One region of the Cupriavidus sp. LA-1 genome, then DNA from elsewhere that is predicted to be linked to it. Evidence: predicted binding sites of a transcription regulator. Region 1 holds the regulator's gene; each other region holds the start of a gene.
The links. The regulator sigma-54, encoded in region 1, starts transcription at its own class of promoters, with help from an activator protein. The targets are predictions, from matches to a motif close to TGGCANGNAANCTGCTTT.

Region 1 (9,587 bases):
TGACCGGCCAGGCGCGCGTCCGACCCGGCACGGGCACCCTGCCGGCAAAATACGGCGAGCACGGCAAGCACGATGTGCGCCATGGGGTCGGGCCAGGCGCCATCGCATTCGTTGGTATACTTCGTCGCCATGATAGCCAATTTCGATGCGGATCGAGCACTCAGGCTCGCCCGAGACACCCTCCAGACTGAAGCCGACGCGGTTTCCGCACTTTCCGGACGCCTGAACGGCGACTTTGCCCGTGCCGTGCAGCTGATCCTGCAATGCACCGGGCGCGTCGTCGTCTCCGGCATCGGCAAGTCCGGCCATATCGGGCGCAAGGTCGCTGCCACGCTGGCCTCGACCGGCACACCGGCGTTCTTCGTGCACCCGGCCGAAGCCAGCCACGGCGACCTGGGCATGGTCACGCGCGACGACGTGCTGATCGCCTTTTCCAATTCGGGCGAGACCGGCGAGCTGCTGTCGATCATCCCGATCGTCAAGCGCATCGGCGCGCGGCTGATCTCGGTCACCGGCAACCCCGACTCCAACCTGGCCAGGCTGGCCGACGTCCACCTGGACGCGGCGGTCGAGAAGGAAGCCTGCCCGCTGAACCTGGCGCCGACGGCCAGCACCACCGCGGCGCTGGCGCTGGGCGATGCGCTGGCGGTGGCGGTGCTGGACGCGCGCGGTTTCGGCGAGGAAGACTTCGCCCGCTCGCACCCCGGCGGCGCGCTCGGGCGCAAGCTGCTGACCCATGTGCGCGACGTGATGCGCACCGGCAACGCCGTGCCCGAGGTGCGTGAGAACACGCCGCTGGCCCAGGCGCTGATGGAAATCACCCGCAAGGGCATGGCCATGACCGCGGTGGTCGACCCGGACGGGCACGCCATCGGCGTGTTCACCGACGGCGACCTGCGCCGCCTGCTGGAAACCCCGCGCGACTGGAAGACCGTGCCCATCGGCGAGGTCATGCACCGCAACCCGCGCGTGGTCAACGAGAACCAGCTGGCCGTGGAAGCGGTGCAGGTGATGGAAGCCAACCGCATCAACCAGCTGCTGGTGGTGGATGACGCCGGCCGCCTGACCGGCGCGCTGCATATCCACGACCTGACGCGCGCCAAGGTCATCTGAGCGGGCGCGGGCCCGCCACAACCGGCACAACGCCAAGGACACCATGCAGGCACTCCTCGCCTCCCTCAGCGGCATCGTCATGCGGCTGCTGCCGCTGCTGCTGATGGCCATCGTGGCGGGCAGCACGTTCTGGCTGGTCCAGATCAACTCCCCCAAGGAAGACCAGGCCGCGCAGAACACCAAGAAGCACGAGCCTGACTACTTCATGGACCACTTCTCGGCCACCGAGCTGGCGCCTGACGGCAGCACCAAGATTCGCTTCACCGGCGATCGCATGGTCCATTTCGAGGACGACCAGACCTACGAGGTCACGCGTCCCGCCATGCGCGCGTATCAGCCGGAGCGCCCGCCGGTGACCGCCCGCGCCGACATCGGCCGCATGAACGCCGAAGGCTCGGTGATCGACCTGTACGACAACGGCTTCGTGCTGCGCCAGCAGGGCGCGGACGCGTCCAAGGACCCGCAGCTTACCGCGGCCTCGAGCTACTTCCAGCTGCTGATCAACGACGACATCGTCAAGACCGACAAGCCGGTCAAGCTCACGCGTGGCCCCTCGGTGATGACTGCCAACGGCCTGATCTTCAACAACGTCACCCGCGAAGTACAATTGCTCGGCAATGTGCGCGGCACTATCGTCACCGGGCCGTCGCCGGCCCGCGCGCCGGGTTCCTGAACCCTGGCCCAGCGGGGCCGCGCACGCGGCGCCGGCACGCACGAACGCATGCAGACCCGTGCAAACCCGCGTGAAACCGCACCACCAAGTATCCCGACGCCTTCAAGCAACCCTGCCAACATGACCGCTTCCCTGACGACTTCGTCCCGTCGACGCACCGCCCCGGCCCTGCTCGCGCTGGCCATGGCTTTCGGCCTGCTGGCCCAGCCTGCCCTTGCCGAGCGCGCGGACCGCGACAAGCCGATGGTGCTGGAGGCGGACAACGCCAGCTACGACGACGTCAAGCAGATCTATACGCTGACCGGCAATGTGGTGCTGACCAAGGGCACCATGATCCTGAAGTCGGACGCCGCCGAGCTGCGCACCGACCCCGAGGGCTACCAGTTCGCGGTGGCCACCGCCAAGCCGGGCAAGCAGGCCTACATCCGGCAAAAGCGCGAAGGCGTCGACGAATACATCGACGGCTGGGGCGACCGCATCGAATACGACGGCAAGCAGGAATTCTCCAAGCTGATCGGCAATGCCCGCATGGCGCGCCTGCAGGGTGCCAAGCTGGTCGACGAGATCCGCGGCGCGGTGCTGACCTACGACAGCCGCAAGGAGTTCTACACGGCCGCCGGCGGCAGCGGCGACGCCGCCGCCGCCAATTCGTCCGGCCGCGTGCGCGCGGTACTGTCGCCGCGCCAGGACCCGAAGGCCGGCACCCCGGGCAGCGGCGGCTCGCCGCTGGACCTGAAGCCGGCCCCCGCGCCCGCCAACAAACCATGACGCCGGGCGCGGACCTGCCCGCCCGCGCCTGAAACGCCCGAACGCCTGACTGTGCCTATGACCGATACCGCAACCATCGCCGACAAGCCTTCCGTCGAAGCCTCCACCGTCCTTCCCGGCGGCAGCACGCTGGTCGTGCGCCACCTGAAGAAGCGCTATGGCTCGCGCACGGTGGTCAAGGACGTCTCGCTCGACGTGAAGAGCGGCGAGGTGGTCGGGCTGCTCGGCCCCAACGGCGCGGGCAAGACCACGTCGTTCTACATGATCGTGGGCCTGGTGGCGCTGGACGAGGGCGATATCGTGCTCGACGGCGACCATATCAGCGGCCTGCCGATCCACGAGCGCGCGCGCATGGGGCTGTCGTACCTGCCGCAGGAAGCCTCGGTGTTCCGCAAGCTCAACGTCGAGGAGAACATCCGCGCGGTGCTGGAACTGCAGCTGGACAAGGGCAAGCCGCTGGCCAAGGCCGAGATCGAGCGCCGCCTGGATTCGCTGCTCGACGACCTGCAGATCGCGCACCTGCGCAACAACCCCGCGCTGTCGCTGTCGGGCGGCGAGCGCCGCCGCGTGGAAATTGCACGCGCGCTGGCGTCGTCGCCGCGCTTTATCCTGCTGGACGAGCCCTTCGCCGGCGTGGACCCGATCGCCGTGGGCGAGATCCAGCGCATCGTCAGCTTCCTCAAGGCGCGCAATATCGGCGTGCTGATCACCGACCACAATGTGCGCGAGACGCTCGGCATCTGCGATCACGCCTACATCATCAGCGAAGGCGCGGTGCTGGCCGAGGGCCAGCCCGAGGAAATCATCGCCAATGACGCCGTGCGGCGCGTCTACCTGGGCGAGAACTTCCGCATGTGACATGACGGCCTGCCCCTTGCGCGGCAGGCATTCCGGCGGGGCGCGCGCAGCCGCCCCACAGCCAGCGTCGATCGGAGTCCATCAGCGATAGCAATTTCCGTTCCAACATCGGAAAGATGCGCATAAAATAGGTCGCATGAAACCGTCGCTACAGCTCCGCCTCTCCCAGCATCTGGCACTGACCCCGCAGTTGCAGCAGTCGATCCGGCTGCTGCAGCTTTCCACGCTGGAACTGCAGCAGGAAGTCGAACAGGCCCTGACGGAAAACCCGCTGCTCGAGCGTGAGAACGACTGGATCGAGAGCCCGCTGCGCGTGGCCGCGGATGGCTCGGTCAATGTCCAGAGCGCACCCGCGCCCGCCCCCGCCGAACCCCAGGGCAATGGCGACGCCCGTGCCGACGGCGCGGGTGACGACGACAGCTTTGGCGACAACAGCAGCGGCGACGACTACGGCAGCAGCGACTGGAGCCTGGACGACTTTGCCCGCCGTCCGCAAGGCGACGAGGACGAAAAGACGCCGATGCAGCTGCGCGAAGCCGAGCCCACGCTGCGCGAATACCTGATGGAGCAGCTGACGCCGCTGAAGATCTCGGCGCGCGACAAGGGCCTGGCCATCTTCCTGATCGAGTCGCTCGACGACGATGGCTACCTGAGCGCATCGCTTGAAGAGATCTGCATGGAGTTGCCCGAAGAACTCGAATTCGAGCTCGACGAAGTCCACGCGATCCTGACACTGCTGCAGAGCTTCGACCCGCCGGGCGTGGGCGCGCGCAATGCCGCCGAATGCCTGGCGCTGCAGCTGCGCCGCCTGACCCACCCGCAGCGCGACCTGGCGCTGAACATCGTCACCAATCACCTGGAGTTGCTGGCGGTACGCGACTACACGCGGCTGAAGAAGGCGCTGCAGGTCGATGAAGCGGCGCTGAAGGCAGCCCACGACCTGATCCGCTCGCTGGCGCCCTACCCGGGCCATGCCTACAGCCGACCGGAAGCCGATTTCGTGGTGCCGGATGTGTTCGTGCGCAAGAGCGGCGGCGGCTGGATCGCGCAGCTCAACCCGGATGTGATGCCAAGGCTGCGCATCAACGATATGTATGCACAAATCCTGCGTGGCGCAAAAGGGGAAACCGGCACCGCGGGGCTGCAGCAGAAACTGCAGGAGGCACGCTGGCTGATCAAGAACATCCAGCAAAGGTTCGATACGATCCTGCGTGTCTCGCAAGCCATTGTCGAGCGTCAAAAGAACTTTTTCACCCACGGTGAAATCGCCATGCGCCCCTTGGTTTTGCGGGAGATTGCCGATACACTGGGATTACACGAGTCAACCATCTCCCGGGTGACGACCAATAAATACATGGCAACGCCGATGGGTACTTTCGAACTGAAGTACTTCTTCGGCAGCCACGTGTCCACCGAAACCGGTGGCGCGGCTTCATCAACGGCCATCCGCGCCTTGATCAAGCAACTGATAGGAGCCGAAGACCCGAGGAATCCCCTTTCCGACAGTCGCATCGCCGAACTGCTGGGTGAGCAAGGCTTCGTTGTCGCACGACGCACCGTTGCCAAGTATCGCGAGGCCCTGAAGATCCCCGCAGTCAATCTCCGCAAGTCTTTGTAGCCGAGCCCACCGCCTGCCTGGTGAGGCTCTTTCAGAAGGAGAAGCGCTATGAACTTCAAGATCAGTGGACACCACCTGGACATCACGCCCCCTCTGCGTGAGTACGTGGAAACGAAGCTGGAGCGAATCGTCAGGCATTTCGATCAGGTCATTGGCGTTAGCGTGCTGCTCTCTGTCGACAATCACAAGGAAAAGGACCGGCGTCAGTACGCAGAAATCAATCTACATCTCAAGGGCAAGGACATCTTTGTCGAGGCGCATCACGAAGACCTATATGCGGCGATCGACGCACTCGTCGACAAGCTGGACCGTCAGGTGATCCGCTACAAGGATCGCGTGCAAGGCCACGACCGCGAAGCGGTCAAGTACCAGATGGCCGCAGCGCAAATGCAGCAATGACCGTGCCCGGCAGCCCCGCAGAGGGCTGCTGACTCAGGATTGAACAGGCAAGCCGCGCCACGAAGCGCGGCTTTTTTGCGCCCTCGCGTTGCGCCGGCCAGAGCCAGGCCGGGCCTGGACTGGCGCCGCGGCGTGCTGTGGCATCGGAGCAAACGCTTTTCACCCGAATGAGCAAGAGTGTTCGCAAGCGCGGCGGCAAGGTGTATGCTGCGCCATACAAAGAGAGGGGAATCCTGGCCGCGCCCTGCATCGGTGCGACGGCTCTTGGCCCGGAGGCACGATTGCATCGCCATGTATCGTTCTGCACCAGCTTGCTCCGCTGCACCGCACAATCCGAGGGTGGCCGCTGCTCTATAATGGGCCGGACGCCTCCGGCCAGGCCAGGGGCAGCCCGGAGCCGGCCCCCTGCCCGGCGGAACGATCCGCCCGCTAACTGAAATCCTGCGCATCGCCCATGAATCGTTTGGCCAAATTGCTGCCACCCGGCAACATCAATCTCGACGTCAGCGTCACCAGCAAGAAGCGTGTGTTTGAGCAGGCCGGGCTCCTCTTCGAGAACAACCATGGCGTCGCGCGCGCCATCGTGACCGACAACCTGTTCGCACGCGAGTCGCTGGGCTCTACCGGCCTGGGCGCCGGCGTGGCGATCCCGCACGGCCGCATCAAGGGACTGAAGCATCCCCTGGCCGCCTTCATGCGCCTGGCCGAGCCGATTCCGTTCGAATCGCCCGACGGCAAGCCGGTATCGCTGCTGATCTTCCTGCTGGTGCCCGAACAGGCCACGCAGCAGCATCTGGAAATCCTGTCCGAGATCGCGCAACTGCTTTCGGACCGCGACATGCGCGAAGGGCTGGCGACACTGCCCACGCCCGATGCGGTGCACGAGTTGCTGATCGCATGGCACCCCTGATCCCCTGATCCCCCAAAGCGGGCCGGCACAGACCGGGCAGGCGCCACGCGCTTCGCACACCGCCCTACCAGTCATACCGCATGGAACTCACCGGCGTCACCTCCCAGTCCATCTTCGACGACAACGCAGCCGACATCAAACTCTCGTGGGTGGCCGGCCTGGAGGGCGCGGACCGCGCCTTTGACGTGGAGTTCGCCCGCGAAGCCACCTCCGCCGCCGACCTGGTGGGCCACCTGAACCTGATCCACCCGAACCGCATCCAGGTGCTCGGCAAACCCGAGATCACCTACTACCAGCGCCTGGACGACGAGACCCGCAAGCGCCAGATGGGCGAGCTGATCCTGCTGGAGCCGCCCTTCCTGGTGATCGCCGACGGCATGGAGCCGCCGCCCGACCTGGAACTGCGCTGCACGCGCTCGTCAACGCCGCTGTTCACCACGCCGGTATCGTCGGCGGCGGTGATCGACCACCTGCGCCTGTACCTGTCGCGCATCTCCGCGCCGCGCGTGACCATGCACGGGGTGTTCCTCGACATCCTGGGCATGGGCGTGCTGATCATGGGTGAATCGGGACTGGGCAAGAGCGAACTGGGCCTGGAACTGATCTCGCGCGGCCACGGGCTGGTGGCCGACGATGCGGTCGACTTCGTCCGGCTGGGGCCGGATTTCATTGAGGGCCGCTGCCCGCCGCTGCTGCAGAACCTGCTGGAAGTGCGCGGCCTGGGCCTGCTCGATATCAAGACCATCTTCGGCGAGACCGCGGTGCGCCGGAAGATGAAGATCAAGCTGGTGGTGCAGCTGGTGCGGCGCAACGACGGCGAGTTCGAGCGGCTGCCGCTCGATTCGCAGTACCTGGACGTGCTGGGCCTGCCGATCCACATGGTCAAGATCCAGGTGGCGGCCGGCCGCAACCTCGCCGTGCTGGTCGAGGCCGCCGTGCGCAACACCATCCTGCGCCTGCGCGGCATCGACACGCTGCGCGACTTCATGGACCGCCAACGCGCCGCCATGCAGGCCGACGTCGTGTCGCGCGGCCAGGGCCGCCTGCTGTAAGCCCGGCGTTTTCAATTGCTTACAACGGGACGGACTCAAAACGTCAACGTTTCTCAGGCATGCTCCGTTTTGTGCTGTAATGGGCATCACGCCCGTTACGGAAGCTGCAACGCCGGCAATGGTGCGCGGCCATGAAGTTTTCCACACCGAGGAGAGCAAGCATGAAGAAACTGATCGCGATGTGCGCGCTGGTCACCCCGATGATCGCCGCGAGCGCCTTTGCGCAGACCGCCGCCACGCCGGCCACCCCCGCCACCCCGGCCAAGCCGGCGGCGACCGCCCCGGCGATGCCTGCCACGTCCGCTACGCCGGCCACCCCGGCCAAGCCCGCGGCCAACGCCCAGCAGGACAAGATGAAGGCCTGCAATACCCAGGCCTCCGGCAAGAAGGGCGACGAACGCAAGGCGTTCATGAAGGAATGCCTGTCCAAGGGCGGCGCACCCATGACCCAGCAGGAGAAAATGGCCTCCTGCAGCAAGTCGGGCAAGGGCAAGAAGGGCGACGAATACAAAGCCTACATGAAGGATTGCCTGTCCAAGTCAGCCTGAACGGCGGCACCAGCTGCAGATGCAATGGCGAACCGGGAGGTTCGCCATTTTGCTTTGTAAACGCACTGTCATGACGCAGCCGGCACCTGATGCTATGCTTCAAGTGCTATGCGCATCATCCTCATCACCGGCATATCCGGTTCCGGCAAGTCCGTCGCACTGAACGTCCTGGAAGATGCAGGCTACTACTGCGTGGACAACCTGCCGGCCCAGTTCATCCCTGAACTGACCCGCTATCTCGACAGCCAGGGCTATACGCACCTGGGCGTGGCCACTGACATCCGCAGCCGCGAGTCCCTGGACCAGCTGCCGGACACCGTGCGCGCGCTGGCCGCCGAGCACCAGGTCGAGGTGGTCTTCCTGACCGCCAGCACCGATGCCCTGGTGCAACGCTATTCCGAGACGCGCCGCCGCCATCCGCTGTCGGTGCGCACCGACGGCGTGACCGGCCCGGGGGGCGAACCCGCCTTCAACGACACCGCGCTGATGGAAGCGATCGAGATGGAGCGCGCGCTGCTGAGCCCCCTGGCCGAGGCCGCGCACCGTATCGACACCAGCAATGTGCGCACCAATACGCTGCGCAGCTGGATCAAGGAGCTGATCCGCGACGACAGCCAGCACCTGACGCTGCTGTTCGAGTCGTTCGGCTTCAAGCACGGCGTGCCCAGCGATGCCGACCTGGTGTTCGACGTGCGCTCGCTGCCCAACCCCTATTACGACCTGGCACTGCGCCCGCTGACGGGCCGTGACACGCCGGTGATCGACTTCCTGCAGGCCCAGCCGATGGTGCTGGCGATGGCCGAGGATATCCGCGCCTACGTCGAAAAGTGGCTGCCAAGTTTCATTGCCGACAACCGCAGCTACCTGACGGTGGCCATCGGCTGCACCGGCGGCCAGCATCGCTCGGTCTATATTGCGGAAAGGCTCGCCAACTATTTCCGGGCGCATGGTAATGTGCTGGTGAGACACCGAGAGCTCGCACCGGCGGGCTGACGCAGGCGCGACTGCCCACCGGCATCCGCACGCAGCGTCGGCCTGTTGGCCCTTTGCTGCGCGATACCCAAGCTGGCACTGCATGTCCTCGACCGACCTCTACCGTCCCACGGCTTCAGAAGCTCCGCCACGGACGCTCGACAACCTGCCGCTGTTCCCGTTGCACACGGTGCTGTTTCCCGGTGGACGGCTGCCACTGCGCGTGTTCGAGGCGCGCTATGTCGACATGGTGCGCAACTGCCTGCGCGACAGCACGCCCTTTGGCGTCTGCCTGATCGAAAGCGGCGAGGAAGTGGCCCGCCCGGACCAGCCCACCGTGCCCGAGCCGGTCGGTTGCCTGGCCGAGATCGTCGACTGCAACATGGAGCAGCTCGGCGTGCTGCTGATCCGCGCGCGCGGCCGCGAGCGCTTCCATATCGCCAGCCATGAGACCCGCGACGACGGCCTGCTGGTGGCACGCGCCGAAGTCCTCCCCCCCGACATCATCGACTGCAAGCTGGAACTGCTGGGCGAATGCCTGGATGCGCTGCGGCGCATTGTCACGCGGCTGCACGCCGAGCAACCCGACCGCCTGCCGTTCGACGAGCCCTACCTGTGGGACGACCCGAGCTGGGTTGCCAACCGGCTGTGCGAGTTGCTGCCGGTGCCGCTCAAG
Region 2 (9,587 bases), on a different replicon from region 1:
GGCAATGCGGAAGGGGATGGTGACGGCGGCGGTGAGGCCGCGTACTCGACAACGATGGGCTCGGCAAGCTGGACCGCCCAGCCAGGCGCTTCGGCCCTGGCGGCCACCTGATCTGCCGGCGGCGCCGGCGGTGCCAGGTTGGCCTGCAGCGGCTGGTCCCAGCCTGAGAGGCCCTGGCTATCCGGAACGGCCTCCTCTGCGTGGGCCAGCGCACACATCAGCATGGCCAGGAAACAGCAGTAATGCAGGTGATGCAGGCCGATGCCGGGGTGCACGGCACAGACGTGCCACCCGGGGCTCGCCCCCGTCTCCCTCGCTCTCGATGATGACAGGACCACAGTCATGGCAACTACCTTCGGGCGTTATAGAAGCTTGCCCGATGAGTTTGAGCATAGGTCAATTGCCCTGTCGGCGTTAGCCGGGAAATGTTCGTTTGCGCGCGCCCGCAGGAGACGCGGATCTTGACGCGGATGGCAGCTTGGTGACCGAAAATCTCCGGTGATCCGGACAGGAGGCAGCGCCTGTTCGGCGCCGCCGACGCGGCCATGTCCCACGCCAGGGCAGCGGGGCACAATTGCGCGCGCGAAGCACAAGATCAGGAAGACATGCCGGCCAGTTGAAAGTCCCGTCGAGGCGGCGGACGAAAAAACCCGCATGGCTACGGGCTCCCTTACCCGCTCGAGGCATTGCCCATGCTTGCGGGCAGAAACGAAAAAAGGCTCGCTTGCGCGAGCCTTTCCGAATATTGGTGCCCAGAAGAGGACTCGGTCACCCATGCGCGACCCCGGGCAACGCTTGCAAGCGTTGCCTTTTCTCGTCCTCGCGGGAAGTCCTCAAGGACTTCCCTTTCCGGGCAGAAACGAAAAAAGGCTCGCTTGCGCGAGCCTTTCCGAATATTGGTGCCCAGAAGAGGACTCGAACCTCCACAGTGTTGCCACCGCTAGGACCTGAACCTAGTGCGTCTACCAATTCCGCCATCTGGGCTTCGTTTCGCTGCATTGCTGCTGCGATGCGAAGAAAGAAATTATGCCGAGTGTGACAGGTACTGTCAACACCCTTTCTCAAAAAACTTTGTGCTTTCTATGGCTCACTGCCGCTCACTGCCATATCGCAGGAAGTCCACCTGCGCCGGGCGGCCCGCCAGGGCCAGCGTGGCCGTTGCCGGCGGCATGCTGGCGACGGTCTTGCCGGCACGCAGGACCCGCAGCCGCGTGGCGCGCAGCCGGATCGCCTCCACCGGGTCGCGCGCCTGCAGCAGCACCAGGTCGGCGCGACCGCCGGGAGCCAGGCCGTAGCCATCCAGCCCGAGGATCCGCGCCGGCGCGGCGGTCACCGCGTCAAAGCAGGCGCGCATAGCTTCCTGGCCGGTCATCTGGGCCACGTGCAATCCCATGTGGGCCACCTCCAGCATGTCGCCGGAGCCCAGGCTGTACCAGGGATCCATCACGCAGTCATGGCCGAACGCCACCGGCACGCCGGCGGCCATCAGTTCCGGCACGCGGGTCATGCCGCGGCGCCTGGGGTAGGTATCGTGCCGCCCTTGCAGCGTGATGTTGATCAGAGGATTGGCGATCGCCGCCACGCCGGCCTCGCGCATCAGCGGGATCAGCTTGGACACGTAGTAGTTGTCCATCGAATGCATCGAGGTCAGGTGCGACCCCGCCACCCGGCCCTGCAGGCCGAGCCGCACGGTCTCGCTGGCCAGGGTCTCGATATGGCGCGACAGCGGATCGTCGCTCTCGTCGCAATGCATGTCGACACGCAGGCCGCGATCGGCCGCCAGCTCGCACAGCAGCCGCACCGACTCCGCGCCCTGCGCCATGGTGCGCTCGAAATGCGGGATGCCGCCGACCACGTCGACGCCCATGTCCAGCGCGCGCTTCAGGTTGTCCAGCGCGCCGGGCGCGCGCAACACCCCGTCCTGCGGGAACGCCACCAGTTGCAGGTCAAGGTAGGGCCGCACGCGTTCGCGCACGTGCAGCAGCGCCTCCACGGCCAGCAGGCGCGGATCGCACACGTCCACATGCGAGCGGATCGCCAGCAGCCCGCGCGCCACGGCCCAGTCGCAATAGGCCAGCGCGCGCTCGACGATCGCGTCCTGCGTCAGCATCGGCTTGAGCTCGCCCCACAGCGCAATGCCTTCGAGCAGCGTGCCGGACTGGTTCACGCGCGGCAGCCCGTACGACAGCGTGGAGTCCATATGGAAGTGCGCATCGACGAACGGCGGCGTCACCAGGAGGCCAGCCGCATCGATTTCCTCGCCCGCGCGCGCGGCCAGTGCCGGCTCCACCGCGGCGATGCGGCCGCCGGCGATGCCGATATCGATGCCGGTGCGCCCGTCGGGCAGGTTGCAGCGCCGCAGGATCAGGTCGAGCATGTGTTGTCGATGCCGTAGGGAGAAGTTGTGCGGCTCAGGCGAGCGGCTCAGGCGCCAGGCCGCAGCCGCGCAGCAGCATCACCACCACGTGCTCGGTGGCGTGCGCATAGTCCTGCTGGCCCAGCCGGTTGACGCCGAGCACCGCGCAGACCTGCGATTCAAAATCCGCGTAGGTCTGCGTGGCGGCCCAGATGGTGAAGAACAGGTGCTGCGGGTCGACCGGTGCCATCTGTCCGCGGTCGATCCACTGCTGCACCACCGCGGCCTTGCGCGATACCAGTTCACGCAGGGCATGGCGCAGGATCTCGCCGATCTCGGGCGCGCCATGCAGCAGCTCGTTGGCAAACACCCGCGATGCGTCCGGATGGCTGGCCGAGAGCCGCATCTTGGCGCGGATGTACTGCTCCAGCGCCACCTGCGGCGGCAGCTCTTCGCGGATGATGTCGGCTTCCGAAAGCCATAGCTGCAGCGTGTGCGCCAGCACCGCACGGTACAGCGCCTGCTTGGTGCGGAAGTAGTAATGCAGGTTGGACTTGGGCACGCCCGCGCGCACCGCGATCTCGGCCATGGTGGCACCGGCAAAGCCCGCGCGCGCAAACACGTGCTCGGCCGCGTGCAGGATCATGGCCTGGTTCTCCTGCCGGATGCGCCCGCCCGAGGCATCGCGCGCGGGCAGCGGACGCCGTGCCGCGGCGCCGGCCTGCGTGTCCATCAGCGCGTACCGTAGAGGCGGTCGCCGGCATCGCCCAGGCCGGGCACGATATAGCCGTGCTCGTTGAGCGTGTCGTCGATGGCCGCGGTGACGATGCCCACTTCGGGATGCGCCGCGCGCAGCGCGCGCAGCCCGGGGCGCGAGGCAATCAGGCAGACGTACTTCATGGTGGTGACGCCGGCCTCCTTCAGCCGGTTCAGCGCGGCGATGGCCGAATTGCCGGTGGCCAGCATCGGGTCGACCACGATCACCATGCGCTCCTGGATGTCTTCCGGCATCTTGAAGTAGTACTCGATCGGCTCCAGCGTCTCGGGGTCGCGGTACAGGCCGATATGCCCGACGCGCGCCGCCGGCAGCAGTTCCAGCATGCCATCGATAAAGCCGTTGCCCGCGCGCAGGATCGACACCAGGCACAGCTTCTTGCCCGAGAGCACCCGCGACTGCATCGGCGCGATCGGCGTGCGGATGGCGATGGTCTCCATCGCCAGGTCGCGCGTGGCTTCGTAGGTCAGCAGCTGGCTGATCTCGCGCACCAGCCGGCGGAAGTTGTCGGTGGTGGTTTCCTCGCTGCGCACCAGCGTGACCTTGTGCTGCACCAGCGGGTGGTCGACCACCATCACGCCGGGCAGGCCCGCGGGCTCTGCAGGCGCGGACGCAAGGGGCTCAACTGCGGAAACAGCGGACATGTCGTTCATGGTGACGCTCCTGATCCCACGTTTCACATGCAATGCCTGCCAAAGGCTGCCAACAAATGGCTGCCAACAAACGGCTGCCGATCACTGTCGCCGCGCGGCGGCCGGCGCGCTCAGAACACCGTGCCGTCGCTGACGATGGCAAACGGCGGCGCACCTCCCGGGCGCCGCTTGGCCGCGATGCGGCGCCCCGCCGCCCAGGTGCCGCCTTCCAGCACGCGCGCCAGCGGGAAATCCGTCTCCGCCAGGCCAAGGGCCTGGCGCACGCCGTCGGCCACCTGGTCCAGGCCCGTCACGGTCAGTGCGCGCCATTCGACGATCACGGGCTCATCCACCGCATGCGGCACGGCGGCGAAGCCGGGGTCGCGCGGCACCATCAGCGCGAAGTCGTACAGCAGGCCGCCGTTGCGGTATTCGGGCAGGCCGGTCAGCGCGTCCAGTCCGGTCACGGTCAGGCCGGCATCTTCCAGCGGCTCCAGCAGCGAATAGGTCAGCCACTGGGTCAGCTTGTGGAAAGGCACCAGCCCGTCCGGCGCGGCCGGATGACGCCAGCAGTCGCCCAGCGACACGCCGTCGACGATGATCCGCCCCGGCCACACCGGCCCCAGGCCGACCAGCAAGGTGCGCAGCAGGAAGCTGGCGTCGAGCTGGCCGCTGACCGCATGCGCCTTCAGGTAGTCATAGAGGTTGCCCAGCCGGGCCGGCCGGCCGAACAGCGCCGGCGTCGCCTCCATCACCTCGCCAAGCCGGCGCAGCAGCCCGGCGCGGCCTTCCAGCCCCACCAGCGGGTTGTGCTGCGCGACCTGGAAGGCGTGGGCGATGCTGTCGGCGTCGATGCGCTGCAGCCGTTCGGCATCCGCGCGCAGCGGGTCGCCCGGCGCGGCGGAGAAGCCGCCGCGCGCGAACAGGTCGAAGCTGGCCGCGCCGAGCCCTTCCGAGCGCGTCAGCACCTGGTCGCTGGCCGGATCGCGGTAGCGCCAGTCGGGGCCGGCGCCCGCGTCCAGCAGTACGCTCGGGATCACCAGGTCGATGCCGATACGGGCGCGCTCCTCGCGGTGTTCGTGCCCGCTCAGCGCGGCGCGCTCGCACAGCACCTGCCAGCGGTCCGCGCGCGCGTCGGCGCCGCCGCTTTCAAAATGGCGCCAGCGGCTGTGGTACGGCACCTGCAAGTCCGGATAGCGCTGGCGGATGGTGCTGGCGACGTAATCGGCAATCGCATGCACGCGGTCGGGATGCCAGGTGAAGAGTTCGGACGCGCCGCTGGCCACATGTTCGGTGACCGCCGCGCAACGGGTGCGCACTGCCTCGGCGCAGAGCAACGCGGAAGCGGGATGCCCTTCCGGCACCGGGCTCAGCCAGCCAGCGTTTTGGCTGTCCCTGCCGGCACTGCCGTCCTCGGGAAACATCGTCATTCCTTCAACCCCCTGCCCTTTGCCAGGGCCAGTTCGTTCGCATCCGGCGGCGTGTAGTGCGTGAAGTAGCCGGCGGCCACCTTGGCATCGATTTCGACACGGGCATCGGCGGGGATCAGGGCCTCCGGGATCGCCACCTGCTCGACCACCTCGATGCCCTGCGCCACCAGCGCGCCATGCTTCATGTTGCTCATCGACGCCCAGCGGTCGATGCGGCGGATGCCCAGCCAATGGAACACATCCGGCATCAGCTCCTGGAAACGCATGTCCTGCACGCCCGCCACGCATTCGGTGCGGGCAAAATAAGTCTCGGCGCGGTCGCCGCCCACTTGCCGCTTGCGCGCGTTGTAGACCAGGAACTTGGTCACCTCGCCCAGCGCGCGGCCTTCCTTTCGGTTATAGACCACCAGCCCGACACCGCCCTGCTGCGCCATCTCGATGCACACCTCGATGCCATGCGCCAGATACGGCCGGCAGGTACAAATGTCTGACCCGAACACATCCGATCCGTTGCATTCATCGTGCACGCGGCAGGCCACGCGGGTCTCGGGCTTGCCCAACTGGCTGACATCGCCGAAGAAGTACAGCGTCATGCCGCCGATGGGGGGCAGGAACACCTTCAGGTCCGGCCGCGTCACCAGTTCCGGGAACATGCCGCCGGTCTGCTCGAACAGGCTGCGGCGCAGCACGCTTTCCTTGATTGCGAAACGGGCCGCCAGCCCGGGCAGGTACCACACCGGGTCGACCGCCGCCTTGGTCACGCGCACGTCGCCACTGGCATGGAGGATGTCGCCGTCGGGCTTGAGCCGGCCGGCCGCGATGGCCGACATCAGTTCCGGCATGTTGATATGCGCACGGGTGACGGCGATGGTCGGGCGGATGTCCACACCGGCCGCGATGCGGTCGGCAAAGACGGCGGACACCAGGTGGCCCCAGGGATCGAGCGAGACAATCTTGGCCGGATCGGCCCATTGCGGATGCGGCCCGATGGCTTCGGCGGGCGCCGTATCGGTCAGGTCGGGACGATGGTCGCGCTGCAGCGCGCCCGACGCCACCGCCAGTGCCCGGTAGATGGCATAGGCGCCGGCGTGGGTGCCGATCACATTGCGCTGCGCCGGATTCGCCAGGCTGGCGATGACCGGACCACGCTCTGCCGCCGTGGGCGCGCCCCAGTGGATCGGCTCGGCCGGGTGGTCGCGGCGTGCGTGCGAAGTGAGGACGATATGGTCGGACATGGCACCCTCGGTTCCCGATGGAATCCTGACCAAATGGTCAGGTTTACGATTCCATACTAGGCAACCTTTGTGCCATCGCCCAATGCCCGTTTACGCGAGTGTTGCGCCTGTGTGTGTGGCGCCGAACGCAAGTCCGCGGGGACGCATGCACACCTCGGGTGCCGGCGGCGGGACATCGGCGGTGCACAAGCACCAGCAAGAAGCGGCGCACGGCCAGGTTGGCGCAGCGCCGCTCAGGGAAATCACGCCGCCGCCGCGCCGCCTGCCAGCGTTACACGGTCGGGCGGCTGGCCGAATCGCGGGCAGGCTCCCGCACCGAGTCCCGGCCGGTACCAAACAGCGCGCGCAGCGCCGCAAGCGGCTGAGCGCTTTCCACAAACCGGTAGAACAGCGCACCGGCCACGTTGCTGAGCGCCCACGCTGCCACCATGCCGAGCGCGTTCAGCACCGGTTGGCCCGGCGCGAGGCTCGACACCAGCGCATTTACCACCAGGCATACCGGGAAGTGGACCAGGAACACGGAATAGGAGATGCGCCCGAAGTAGCCCACCACGCGCCCCCGCGGCCAGCATTCCAGCCAGCCGCCGCGGCGCGACAGCGCCAGCAGCAGCGCGGTGGCCAGCGCTACGGCAATGCGCAGGCGGAAGTCCAGCATCAGCGCCGCCAGCGCCACCGCACCGATCAGCAGCAGCGGCAGCAGCGGCCGGCCGGGCCTGGACGCCCAGTAGGCCAGCGTGCCCAGGCCATAGGCGCCAAAGAAGTACACGGCCCAGATATCCCATGCGGCATCGCGGTTGAACCAGAACAGCGACGCCACTGCCACCAGCGCCACCATGCCGATGCTGGCCGCGACGCCCACCGGGGCTTTTCCGCGCGTCACGGCGCGCGCGGCCCACAACGTACCCAGCAGCAACGCGAACAACTGCAGGTCGATGGCCACATACCAGACCCCGGCCGACAAGGCGTCCACGTCCAGGATGTTGTGCAGCAGCGTCACATGCGCCAGGAACTGGGGCAGCGTGGGCGGCGCGGGGATCGAATCATGCGCCATCCAATGGCGCGCCAGCGCTGCGCCGGCAATGCTGAGCAGGATCGCCGCGGCATAGGGAACCACCAGCTTCTGGTAGCGGCGCCACAGCATCAGCAACGGGTGCTGGCGGGTTTCCAGCCGCCCGTTCGGCGCCAGGCTGCGCGCGGCCAGGAAGCCGCTGATCACCAGGAAGACCTGGACGGCAATGCGGGCGTATTCATACAGCCAGTCCACCAGGCCCGGGGCCAGGTGATAGGCGGTATCCGACATCGGGCCATAGAAGGCCAGGTGGTGGAGCACGATCAGCTGCGAGCTGACCGCCTTCAGGGCGTCGATGCACGGCAGGCGCGACGGACGGGGACTCATTGTTATAGGAATGTTGCAAAAGGCAAGGTAGGCGCGATTCTACCCGCTTGGGTGCATTCCAATGTGCCTCAAACTCCACTAACTGTAGATTCGTTACACACTGCCCCGGCTTGTTGCGAGTTCAGCCCAGGGGTCCATGTGCTGGCCAGCAGGTATTTGCTTATAAAAACAATGTCCTTCGTCCCATCCAGACTGGGGTATACCCTTGTGACTTTCCCGCATTGCTGGCCGCTTCCCGGTCCCCCCCGCATGTCTGCCTTTGCCCTGCCTGCCCTGTCCGCCCGACTTCTGCGCGCCCGCCGTTCGCTGGCGTCTGTCGCCTTCGCCGTCTTCTGCGCCACCGCGCTCGCGCCGGCGGCGGCCCACGCCCAGAGCCCGGTCCTCGACAAGATCCGCGAGTCCGGCACCATCGTGCTGGGCTACCGTGAATCGGCATTGCCGTTCTCGTTTGCCGACGACAAGGGCCAGCCCGCCGGCTATGCCGTCGACCTGTGCCTGCGCGCGGCCGAGGCGGCGCGCCAGCAGCTGGGCCTGAAAGACCTGAAGGTGCGCTGGATGCCGCTCACGCCGCAGAACCGCATCCCCGCAGTGGTCAATGGCCTGGTGGACCTGGATTGCGCGCCCAATACCAACTCGCTCGAACGCCAGAAGCAGGTTGCCTTCAGCGTCTCGCACTATGTATCGACGGTGCGCATGCTGGTGCGCGCCGACTCGGGTATCCGCTCATTCGGGGATCTGCGCGGCAAGACCGTGGTCACCAGCGCCGGATCGACCGGCGACCGCCATGTGCGCCGGTTCAAGGGCCAGTACGGTTATCACGACGTCTACGCCAAGGACCACGGCGAATCGTTCCTGCTGCTGGAATCGGGCCGCGCCCAGGCCTTTGTGATGGATGACGTGCTGCTGGCGGGGCTGCGCGCCCGCGCCAAGGATCCCTCGCAGTACGTGATCGTGGGCCCGGCGCTGTCGGTGGAGCAGAACGCGCTGATGCTGTCGAAGGCCGATCCGGAATGGAAGCGGCTGGTCGATCAGACCCTGGCCACGGCCTTTGCCGGCCCCGACGTCATTGCGCTGCAGAAGCGCTGGTTCCAGCAGCCGATCGGCAGCCGCGCCATCAATCTCGCGCTGGCGCCCTCGGGCGAGGTCCGCGCGGCCTGGAAGCACCCGTCGGACGCCGTCACGGAATAAGCGAATCAGGCACCCCCGCGGCTCCAAGCGCAATCGCGCCAGGACCGCAATTCAGGGTTTCCATGAGATCGCGCTACCGGGCAAGCCCCGAGTTGACAATCGTGAATGATGTTGGCGACACTGCCCCAAGCCATCCCTGCGAAGGGCAGGCCGAATACACGACCGCCCGACGGCGGCATTTTTCAGGAGAAATCATGAACAAGTTCGTCGCGACCGCGATCGCACTCTGCCTCGGCGCCGCTTCGCTGGCCGTTCAGGCGCAAACCGGCGGCAAGAAGCAGTTCGATCCCTATACCCAGGGCGCCAAGTCGGGCGAGAAATTCGACCCGTACACCCAGGGGGCCAAGGCCGGCGACAAGTTCGACCCGTACAGCCAGGGCGCGAACAAGAGCACCCGCAGCGAACTGACCGACGCTTCCGCGCCGGCTGCGGAGAAGAAGCCGGCCAAGAAGTCCGGCAAGAAGAAGAGCAAGAAGAAAGCCGCTTCGGCGCCGGCTGCCAGCTGAACGGCACTGGCCTGACGCAAAAAAACCCGCCTCGGCGGGTTTTTTTGCGTCAGGCGGGGGCAGCTTACG
Region 3 (9,587 bases), 770 kb from region 1:
GACCTGGCGCAGGCGCTGCCCCCAGGTATCGCGGATCATGCGGAAGTAGGCATTGCGCTCGTCGATACTGACAAAGCGGGTCACGCGCAGCGAATCGGCCTCATAGACCAGCAGGTCCAGCGGCAGGCCGACCGAGATATTCGACTTGAGCGTCGAATCCATCGAGATCAGCGCGCACTTGGCGCCCTCCGCCAGCGGCAGCGACGGGTGCACTACGCGATCGATGATGGGCTTGCCATACTTGGCCTCGCCGATCTGGAAGTAGCAGTTCTCGGGCGTGGCCTCGACGAAATTGCCCGCCGCGTAGATATTGAACAGCCGCACGCGTTCGCCGCGCACCTGGCCGCCGAAGATCAGGCTGACATTGAACTCGATGCCGGCATCGCGCAGCGCATGCGCGTCGCGCTTGTGCACCTGGCGCACCGCTTCGCCAACGATAGAGGCGGCTTCGAACATGTCGCGCGCGGTCCACAGCGAGCGCTTCTCGTCATGGTTCTCGGCCAGGATCTGGCGCACCGACTGGCTGATGGCCAGGTTGCCGGCGGTCATCAGCACCATCACCCGGTCGCCGGGTTCCTCGAACACCGTCATCTTGCGCGCGGTCGAGATGGCGTCCACCCCGGCATTGGTGCGGGAATCGGACAGGAATACCAGGCCGGCATCCAGCCGCATGGCTACACAGTACGTCATGATTTGTCTTGGTGTTCTCAGGGGCAGCCGGAAGTGGCCAGCCGTGGGCCTGCATCACCCCGGATTCTAGCGCCGGTGCACCGGCACCGCGCCTTGTCTGGAATCAGGCACCTAATCAGGTATAAAGTGGCGTGATAGCTACATTGACTTCCAGCGTTTCGCCGGAGCCTCCTTCCAGGATGCCCCGGACTGGTGCCGCCGAAGCGTAATCGCGCCCTACCGCCAGCCGTATATGGCGCTCGTCGGTCAGGCAGCCGTGCGTGATGTCGACGCTGCACCAGATCTCGCGCGCCGGGTCCAGGCAGACGTCGGCCCAGGCATGGCTGGCCATTTCGCTGGCTGCCGGGTCGTAGAAGTACCCGCTCACATAGCGTGCCGGGATGCCCAGCGCCCGGCACGCCGCCACCATCACCTGCGCCTGGTCCTGGCACACGCCGCTTCCCAGCGCGAAGGCATCGGCGGCCGAGGTGCCGACATCCGTCGTATTGGGCTTGTAGCGCACCCGCTCGGCAATCCCTTGCGCCAGTGCCAGCAGCGCGGGAATGTCATGCCCGGCGGCCAGGAACGGCGCGGCAAACGCCTGCATCGCGGGCGGTGCCGTGGTCAGTGGCGTGCTGCCAAGGAAGTACAGCGGCGACACCCGTGACTCACCGGGCGGCGGCGCATCGCAGAACGCATGGTGGCCGTCGCGGTCGAGGTCGCCATGCGGCGGCAGCACTTCCACCTCGCCAGTGGCTTCGATGGAGAGGGTGCTGGTCGGCCCGGTCACGGTGAAGTTGTGCACGATATTGCCGAAGCCATCGCGCCCGGCCGACGGGCTGCCGGGCGTCACCAGTTGCCAGCTGTGCACGGACTGCAGCGGGCCCGAGCGCGGCTCGAGCCGCACTTCGTGCACGCTGCGCCGCACCGGTTCGGCGTAGCGGTAGACAGTATGGTGATGGATCTTGTATTTCACGGTATCAGGGCGCGGCGGCGGCACATGGAGGCTGCCGGCGGCCCATCTCAGGCAGCCAGCAGCGGCACGAGGAAGTCCCGGCTGATGCCATTGCCGAGGTCGCCGATGCGCTCCAGGAAGCTGGTCAGGTACGCATGCAGGCCGACGGCGAAAATATCGTCGATCCGCGCGTACTTCAGGTCGGCGTGGAGTTTACCAGCCTGCCGCTCGGTTTCCGCCGATTGCTGGTTGCGTACCGTGTGCAGGATGGCAACCACTTCGTCCATGCTCGACACCAGCGAGCGCGGCATGTCCGGACGCAGGACCAGCAGCTCGGCCACGCGCTGCGGCGTGATGACCGCGCGATAGACCTTGCGGTAGACCTCGAAACCCGAGACCGAGCGCAACACTGCGGCCCAGTGGTAGAAGTCGTTCTGGTCGCGGTTGGCATCGCTCTCGTCGCTGCCCGACGCCTGGAACTTGACGTCCAGGATCCGCGCGGTATTGTCGGCGCGCTCCAGGAAGGTGCCCAGCCGCATGAAGTGGAAGGCATCGTCCTTGAGCATGGTGCCGAACTGCACGCCGCGGGCCAGGTGCGAACGGAACTTGACCCATTCAAAGAAGCGCGCCGGGTCTTCCTTCAGCACGCCGTCGGCGATCAGGCGCTGCACCTCAAGCCAGGTGGTGTTGACGGTCTCCCAGACCTCGGTGGTCAGCGAGCCCCGCACCGCGCGCGCGTTCTCGCGCGCCGCGCGCAGGCAGCTCATGATGGACGAGGCATTGGTCATGTCGCGCACCATGAAGTCGATCACATCGTCGCGCGACAGCAGGCCGTACTTGTGGTCGAAGACATCGGTGAGCTCGGAGATATCGAGCATGGCCCACCAGCCCTGCTCGGCCACTTCGGCCGATTGCGGCAAGAGCGAGGTCTGGTAGTTGACGTCGAGCATGCGCGCGGTGTTCTCCGCGCGCTCGGTGTAGCGGGCCATCCAGAACAGATGGTCGGCGGTGCGGCTCAGCATGTGGGCTCTCCTGGCGTGGTGGCAGTGAGGTCGGTGGCGGCGGTCGTCATGGCCTGGATCGCGTTCATCGTTCCAGCACCCAGGTGTCCTTGGTGCCGCCCCCTTGCGAGGAGTTCACCACTAGCGAACCTTCACGCAGCGCCACGCGGGTCAGGCCGCCGGGCACCATGCGCACCTCCTTGCCCGACAGCACGAACGGACGCAGGTCGATATGGCGCGGGGCGATGCCCGCTTCCACATAGGTCGGGCAGGTCGACAGCGCCAGCGTGGGCTGCGCGATGTACTGCTCCGGCCTGGACCTGACCACCTCGCGAAAGGCATCGATCTCGGCCCGGGTCGCGGCCGGCCCGACCAGCATGCCGTAGCCGCCGGCGCCGTGGGTTTCCTTGACCACCAGCTCGTCCATATGGTCCAGCACGTAATGCAGGTCGTCCGGGCGCCGGCACATATACGTCGGCACGTTGCTGAGGATGGCCTCCTCGCCCAGGTAGAAGCGGATCATGTCCGGCACATACGGATAGATCGACTTGTCGTCGGCCACGCCGGTGCCGATCGCATTGCAGATGGTCACGTTGCCGGCACGGTAGACCGACAGCAGCCCCGCCGCGCCCAGCGACGAATCGTGGCGGAACACCAGCGGGTCGAGGAAGTCGTCGTCGACGCGGCGGTAGATCACGTCGATGCGCTGCGGGCCCTGCGTGGTGCGCATGAACAGGTGGTCGTCCTCGACGAAGAGGTCGCTGCCCTCCACCAGCTCCACCCCCATCTGCTGCGCCAGGAACGCATGCTCGAAGTACGCCGAGTTGTACATGCCCGGCGTCAGCACCACCACCGTGGGATCGGCGATCGCCTGCGGTGATACGCCGCGCAGCATGTCGAGCAACAGGTCAGGATAGTGGGCCACCGGCGCCACGCGGTTGCGCGCGAACAGGTCGGGGAACAACCGCATCATCATCTTGCGGTTCTCCAGCATGTACGACACCCCCGAGGGCACGCGCAGGTTGTCTTCCAGCACGTAGAACTCGCCCTCGCCGGCGCGCACCACGTCGATGCCGGCCACGTGCGCATAAATATCGTGCGGCACGCTGACGCCGAGCATCTCGGGCCGGTACTGGGCATTGTTGTAGATCTGGTCGGGCGGGATCACGCCCGCGCGGATGATGTCCTGGCCGTGGTAGATATCGTGGATAAAGCGGTTCAGCGCGGCCACGCGCTGGCGCAGGCCTTTTTCCAGCAGCGCCCATTCGCTGGCCGGGAAGATGCGCGGGATCACGTCGAACGGAATGGTGCGCTCGGTGCCGCTGTTGGCTTCATCCTTGTCGCCGTAGACGGCAAAGGTAATGCCCACGCGCCGGAAGATCAGGTCGGCCTCGGCGCGCTTGTTGCCCATCGTGCTTTCGGACTGCCGTGCCAGCCAGTCTGCGAAATGCCGGTAATGCGGGCGTACCGCCCCTTCAGGCAATGCCTGTCCCGCCTGGATAACCATCGGCGCCCCGTCCGTGCGCCAGTCCAGCATCTCGTCGAAATACCGCCCCGCCATGATGGCCGTTCCTCCATGTCGCGGGCTTCCGGCGCTACCGCTTCGCCGCGACTTCGCGGCCGCTGCCGGCTGCCCTGGTTTTGCCCTGGCTGTCCTGCCCTGGCCCGCCGCGCCCCCCCGGTCCTGCGAGTGCCGCGGTGATGCCGTCGAGTCACTGGCCCTTTCAGCATACCCGTGCCGGCGAAAGCCGCAAGGTGACTAACCCGCACCGGTATGAAAAATGAACTAGCAAGATGCCTGCCAGCGCACGCAAAAACGGCCGCCAGCGAGGCTGGCGGCCGTTTTCTTGCGAGTCACGTGGGAACGCGCCGCCCGGAGCGGCCGGCGGCGCCAGCCGGGTGGCAGTCGGCCGGATCAGCGCGCCGCGCCGACGCCTTGCGGCACCGTGGCCTGCAGGATGGTGGCGACCAGCGCCTCCGGGGACTGGCGGATATCGAGCACCAGGGCGTCGCTGGGTTCTTCCAGGGTATTGAACTGGCTCTGCAGCAGGTCGGGGTTGAAGAAGTGGTCGGTGCGCGTGGACAGGCGCTGGCCGATCAGCGAGGCATCGCCCTTCATGAAGACGAAGGTCACGCCGCCGTCGGGCGGGGTCAGCCGGTCGCGGTAGGCCTGGCGCAGCGCCGAGCAGGTGAACACATGGGTGCGGCCTTCGGCGCGGGCCGCGTCGATGGCGGCGCGCATGGCGGCCAGCCACGGCCAGCGGTCGTCGTCGGTCAGCGGGATGCCCGCGTGCATCTTGGCCTTGTTGGCGTCGCTGTGGAAGGCATCGGCGTCATGGAAGCCGCAGCCCAGGCGCTGCGCCAGCAACTGGCCGACCGTGGTCTTGCCGCTGCCGGAAACGCCCATCAGGATATAGATCATGTCTGCTCCGTCGGTCTTGGTATCGGATGGTGTCGCCATCCTTGTCAGTCCTTGTCGGTCCAGCCGGACGTCCTTGCGGCGGCGCAAAGGCGTCCCGGGGCGCTGCCGCCCCGCGGGGAACTTCAGGGGAAAAATCGGCCTCTGGCCTGGCTATTGTGCGACGGTTTGCGCCGCCGCGGTACGTTCGCGACCGCCTGCGCCGGCTTCGGCATCCGCCTCGGACAGGTCGAGTGCGCTGCCGCCCTCTTCCGCGATGCGCGCATGGCGCCGGAACAGGCCGAACAGGCCGCGCCCCAGGCTGAACCGCGCGAAATCGTCGGCCGGCGCCGGCGCCAGATCGCGTGCCGCGAATTCGGCTTCGTCGCCCAGCCATTGCAGCGTGCCGGCGACGGCATCGACGCGGATGCGGTCGCCGTCGCGCACGCGCGCCAGCGCGCCGCCGGCCAGCGCCTCGGGGCCGACGTGGATCACCGCCGGCACCTTGCCCGACGCGCCCGACATGCGCCCGTCGGTCACCAGCGCCACCTTGTGGCCGGCGTCCTGCAGCGCGCCCAGCACCGGGGTCAGGCGGTGCAGTTCGGGCATGCCGTTGGCGTTCGGCCCCTGGAAACGCACCACCGCGATCAGGTCGCCGGTCAGCTCGCCCGCATCGAAGGCGGCCTGCAGCGCCTCCTGCGCATCGAACACCCGCACCGGCGCCTCCACCACGCGGTGCTCCGGCGCCACCGCCGAGACCTTGATCACGCCGCGGCCCAGGTTGCCCTGCATCAGCCGCAGCCCGCCTTCGGCGGAGAAAGGCGCCGCGGCCGTGGCCAGCACCTGCGCGTCGCCGCTCTGCGCCGCGCCGTCGCGCCAGCGCAGCACACCGTCGGTCATCACCGGCTCCTGTGCATAGCGGGCCAACCCGGGGCCGGCCACGGTCTGCACGTCCTCGTGCAGCAGCCCCGCCTGCAGCAGCTCGCGGATGACGAAACCGGCGCCGCCCGCGGCATGGAAGTGGTTCACATCGGCCGAGCCGTTCGGGTAGACGCGCGCCAGCAGCGGCGTGATGCGCGACAGCAGGTCGAAATCGTTCCAGTCGATGACGATGCCCGCGGCGCGCGCCATCGCCACCAGGTGGATGGTGTGGTTGGTGGAGCCGCCGGTGGCCAGCAGGCCGACCATGGCATTGGCGATGGCGCGTTCGTCGACGATGCGCGCCAGCGGCAGGTATTCGTCGCCGCGCGCGCGCAGGGCGATCGCGCGCTGTGCCGCCGCCGCCGTGAGCGCGTCGCGCAGGCCGCTGTCCGGGTGCACGAAGGCCGCGCCCGGCAGGTGCAGGCCCATGATTTCCATCAGGAACTGGTTGCTGTTGGCGGTACCGTAGAAGGTGCAGGTGCCGGCGCCGTGGTAGGCCTGGCATTCGGCCTCGAGCAGCGCCTCGCGCCCGACCTGGCCGGTGGCGTAGAGCTGGCGCACACGCGCCTTCTCCTTGTTGGGCAGGCCGCTGGCCATCGGGCCCGCCGGCACGAACACCATCGGCAGGTGGCCGAACTGCAGCGCACCCATCAGCAGCCCGGGCACGATCTTGTCGCACACGCCCAGCATCAGCGCCGCATCGAAGGTGTTGTGCGACAGCGCCACCGCGGTGCCCATGGCAATCGCGTCGCGCGAGAACAGCGACAGCTCCATGCCCGGGTTGCCCTGCGTGATGCCGTCGCACATCGCTGGCACGCCGCCCGCCACCTGCGCCACCGCGCCCACCGCGCGCGCGGCCTCGCGGATCACGGCGGGGTAGCGCTCGTATGGCTGGTGCGCCGACAGCATGTCGTTGTACGCGGTGACGATGCCGAGATTGGGGGCATGGTCGACGCGCAGCTTCAGCTTGTCGTTGGCGGGCAGTGCGGCAAAGCCGTGCGCCAGGTTGGCGCAGGACATGCCGCGCAGCGGCCCCAGTTCAGCCTGCGCGCGCTCGCAGCGGGCAAGGTAGGCGGCACGGCTGGCGCGGCTGCGCGCAACGATGCGGTCGGTTACGGCCAGAAGCTCGGCATGGACAGCGGAAGGCATGGCTCAGACGTTCCTTGTGGGCTGGGTGGCGACGCGATAAGCCGCGCCATCGCATGTAGATTTTCTACAGATCGACGCCATTATACCGAGCGCGGACGCGCCGTCGACCCGCTCATGCATCACAATCTCGCAGAAATTCCGGAAATCAGGGCAAACCCCGAGGGCGGGTCACGCACCAATTCGGGCAAGATGCGACGCCATCCGATGTAGAATCTCTACATAGCCACAAACCCAGACCCCACAGCCCCCGCCGCCATGCGCGACCGAATCCTTGCCGTCTACGACACGCTCCGCCCCTCTGAACGCCGCCTGGCCGACTATGTCGCCCGGCACGGCGCCGCCGTGATCCGGCTGTCGATGCCCGAGCTGGCCGAGCGCGCGGGCGTGTCGCAGCCCACCATCGCGCGCTTCTGCGCGGCGCTGGGCTACGACGGCTTCCGCGAATTCAAGCTGCAGTTTGCGCAGAACGTCGGCGGCGGCACACCCTTCGTGCACCAGGACGTCGCGGCCGACGACCGCCCCGCGGACATCGCCGGCAAGGTCTTCGACCGCACCATTGCCACGCTGATGAGCGTGCGCAATGCCCTGTCGGCCGACCAGATCGAGCATGGCATCCAGCTGCTCGCCGGCGCCCGGCGCATCGAGTTCTACGGCTGCGGCAACTCGGGCATCGTCGCGCTGGATATCCAGCACAAGTTCTTCCGCCTGGGCATGCCGACGGTCGCGTACTCCGATCCGCACGTGTTCAGCATGTCCGCCGCGCTGCTGGCCCGAGGCGACGTGGCCGTGCTGGTCTCCAACAGCGGCCGCACCTGGGACATGCTGACCGCCGCCACGCTGGCGCGCAGCAGCGGCGCCAGCGTGCTGGCGATCACGCACAGCGGCTCGCCGCTGGCGCGGCTGGCCGACGTCTGCGTGTTCTCCGACGTCGAGGAAGACAGTGAGGTCTACACGCCGATGACCTCGCGCATCAGCCATCTCGTGCTGGGCGACGTGCTGGCTGCCGGCGTGGCACTGGCGCGCGCGGACACCGTCGCGCCCCGCCTGCAGCGCGCCAAGGCGCATCTGCGCGAACGGCGCATCGCCGGGGCGGAGCCGGCGCCGGCAAGAAGCCGCACCACGACCAAGGCAGCACCGGAGCCGGCCAACCCCGCGCCGGCAGCCACGCGCACGCGCCGCCGCAAGGGCAGCTGACCCCCGGGCGGCCTAGCGCGGCGCCGCCGGCCGCGCCCGCCAGTAGCGCGGCTGCGCCTGCCTGAACATCGACAGCGCGTACCCCGCAGGCGTGGTCGTCATGGTCACCGCTCCGGTTTCATCAGTCCGGTAGCGCAGAACGCCTGCGCTACCGTAACGCTCCCACACTTCGGCGCCCGGATGCCGATAGCGGTTGGCATGGCCCAGCTGGAACACCGCTGCCGACGGACCCACCGCCTCCACCCAGGCCTCGCCCGACGAGGTGCCGCTGCCATGGTGAGCCACCACCAGCACGTCGGCACGCAGTGCCCCGACTGGCAGCCGGTCGATCAATGCGCGCTCCTGGGCCAGGCCGATATCGCCGGTCAGCAGCAGGCTGTGCGCCGCCGCGTCCACGCGCAGCACGCAGCTGCGCGCATTGCTGGCCACGGCGGACTGCTGCGCGTCCCCGGCCAGCGGATGCAGGACGGTAAAGCGCACGCCGTCCCACTCCCATTGCTGCCCCGCCGCGCACGGCGGCCATTGACCTGCCTGCGCCCCGAGCAGGGCGTGAACGACCGGCGCACCCGTGCTGCGCGCCACCACGGCCACCGCCGCCTCGACGTCTGCCACGCCGCCGGCATGGTCGGTGTCTTCATGGCTGACCATCAGGTGATCGAGCCGGCCGATCCCCTCGCCACGCAGCCACGGCACCACCACCTGCGCACCGGCGCTGGACCCCGATCCATAGGCTGGCCCGGCGTCATACAGCAACGCATGCGAACGCGTGCGCACCAGCACCGCCGTGCCTTGCCCCACGTCGAACATCACCGCGCGGAACTGGCCATGCGCCACCGGCGGCCCGCGCGCCAGCAGCATCGGCAACATCAGCAGCCCGCCACGCAGGCGCACGCGCGCCGTGGCGACCGGCGCGACCAGCAGCCCGACCCCAAGCGCGGCCAGCGCCAGGGCCAACGGCCCCGCGCCGGCCGCTTCCCACATCGCCCACGGCAGCACGGATAGCCAGTCCAGCACGGCGGCCAGCACCACCATCGCCAAGTGCGCCACGGCCAGTACCGGCACGGCAAGCATCATCGGCAAGGCCGCGCCGAGCAGGGCCAGCGGCGTCACCAGCAGGCTGACCACCGGAATCGCCACCGCATTCGCAAGCGGCGACACCACCGATACCTGCCCGAACAGCAGCAACGTCAGCGGCACCAGCCCGATGGTCACCGCCCACTGCGTACGCGCCCCGGTGGCGAGCGTGGCGCGCAGGCGTTGCCAACGCCCCGCCGCCACGGCATCCCGGCCCGGCCGGGCG

Region 2: ACZ5MJ_RS30735 (GTP cyclohydrolase II) is a predicted target of sigma-54. The motif match lies at 6,486-6,503, and genes of this name have one in related genera.
Region 3: ACZ5MJ_RS12530 (circularly permuted type 2 ATP-grasp protein) is a predicted target of sigma-54. The motif match lies at 4,412-4,429, and genes of this name have one in related genera.

The regions. Positions count from the first base shown of each region.
Region 1 covers NZ_AP031387.1:3,445,968-3,455,554, forward strand. The annotation lists gene ACZ5MJ_RS16085 (KpsF/GutQ family sugar-phosphate isomerase) at 130-1,113, shown strand; gene lptC (LPS export ABC transporter periplasmic protein LptC) at 1,157-1,786, shown strand; gene lptA (lipopolysaccharide transport periplasmic protein LptA) at 1,907-2,554, shown strand; gene lptB (LPS export ABC transporter ATP-binding protein) at 2,612-3,412, shown strand; gene ACZ5MJ_RS16105 (RNA polymerase factor sigma-54) at 3,549-5,030, shown strand; gene hpf (ribosome hibernation-promoting factor, HPF/YfiA family) at 5,079-5,429, shown strand; gene ACZ5MJ_RS16115 (PTS sugar transporter subunit IIA) at 5,884-6,339, shown strand; gene hprK (HPr(Ser) kinase/phosphatase) at 6,420-7,391, shown strand; gene ACZ5MJ_RS16125 (PsiF family protein) at 7,553-7,939, shown strand; gene rapZ (RNase adapter RapZ) at 8,048-8,932, shown strand; gene ACZ5MJ_RS16135 (LON peptidase substrate-binding domain-containing protein) at 9,015-9,587, shown strand, end outside.
Region 2 covers NZ_AP031388.1:2,561,032-2,570,618, reverse strand. The annotation lists gene ACZ5MJ_RS30765 (hydrolase) at 1-344, opposite strand, end outside; tRNA gene ACZ5MJ_RS30760 (tRNA-Leu) at 898-984, opposite strand; gene ACZ5MJ_RS30755 (amidohydrolase family protein) at 1,088-2,377, opposite strand; gene ACZ5MJ_RS30750 (TetR family transcriptional regulator C-terminal domain-containing protein) at 2,412-3,089, opposite strand; gene upp (uracil phosphoribosyltransferase) at 3,089-3,784, opposite strand; gene ACZ5MJ_RS30740 (URC4/urg3 family protein) at 3,895-5,193, opposite strand; gene ACZ5MJ_RS30735 (GTP cyclohydrolase II) at 5,190-6,428, opposite strand; gene ACZ5MJ_RS30730 (acyltransferase family protein) at 6,700-7,824, opposite strand; gene ACZ5MJ_RS30725 (amino acid ABC transporter substrate-binding protein) at 8,074-9,012, shown strand; gene ACZ5MJ_RS30720 (amino acid ABC transporter permease) at 9,207-9,518, shown strand; gene ACZ5MJ_RS30715 (hypothetical protein) at 9,583-9,587, opposite strand, start outside.
Region 3 covers NZ_AP031387.1:2,677,173-2,686,759, forward strand. The annotation lists gene ACZ5MJ_RS12515 (proteasome-type protease) at 1-690, opposite strand, end outside; gene ACZ5MJ_RS12520 (transglutaminase family protein) at 806-1,645, opposite strand; gene ACZ5MJ_RS12525 (alpha-E domain-containing protein) at 1,693-2,646, opposite strand; gene ACZ5MJ_RS12530 (circularly permuted type 2 ATP-grasp protein) at 2,711-4,186, opposite strand; gene ACZ5MJ_RS12535 (gluconokinase) at 4,541-5,047, opposite strand; gene edd (phosphogluconate dehydratase) at 5,198-7,093, opposite strand; gene ACZ5MJ_RS12545 (MurR/RpiR family transcriptional regulator) at 7,349-8,287, shown strand; gene ACZ5MJ_RS12550 (DNA internalization-related competence protein ComEC/Rec2) at 8,300-9,587, opposite strand, start outside.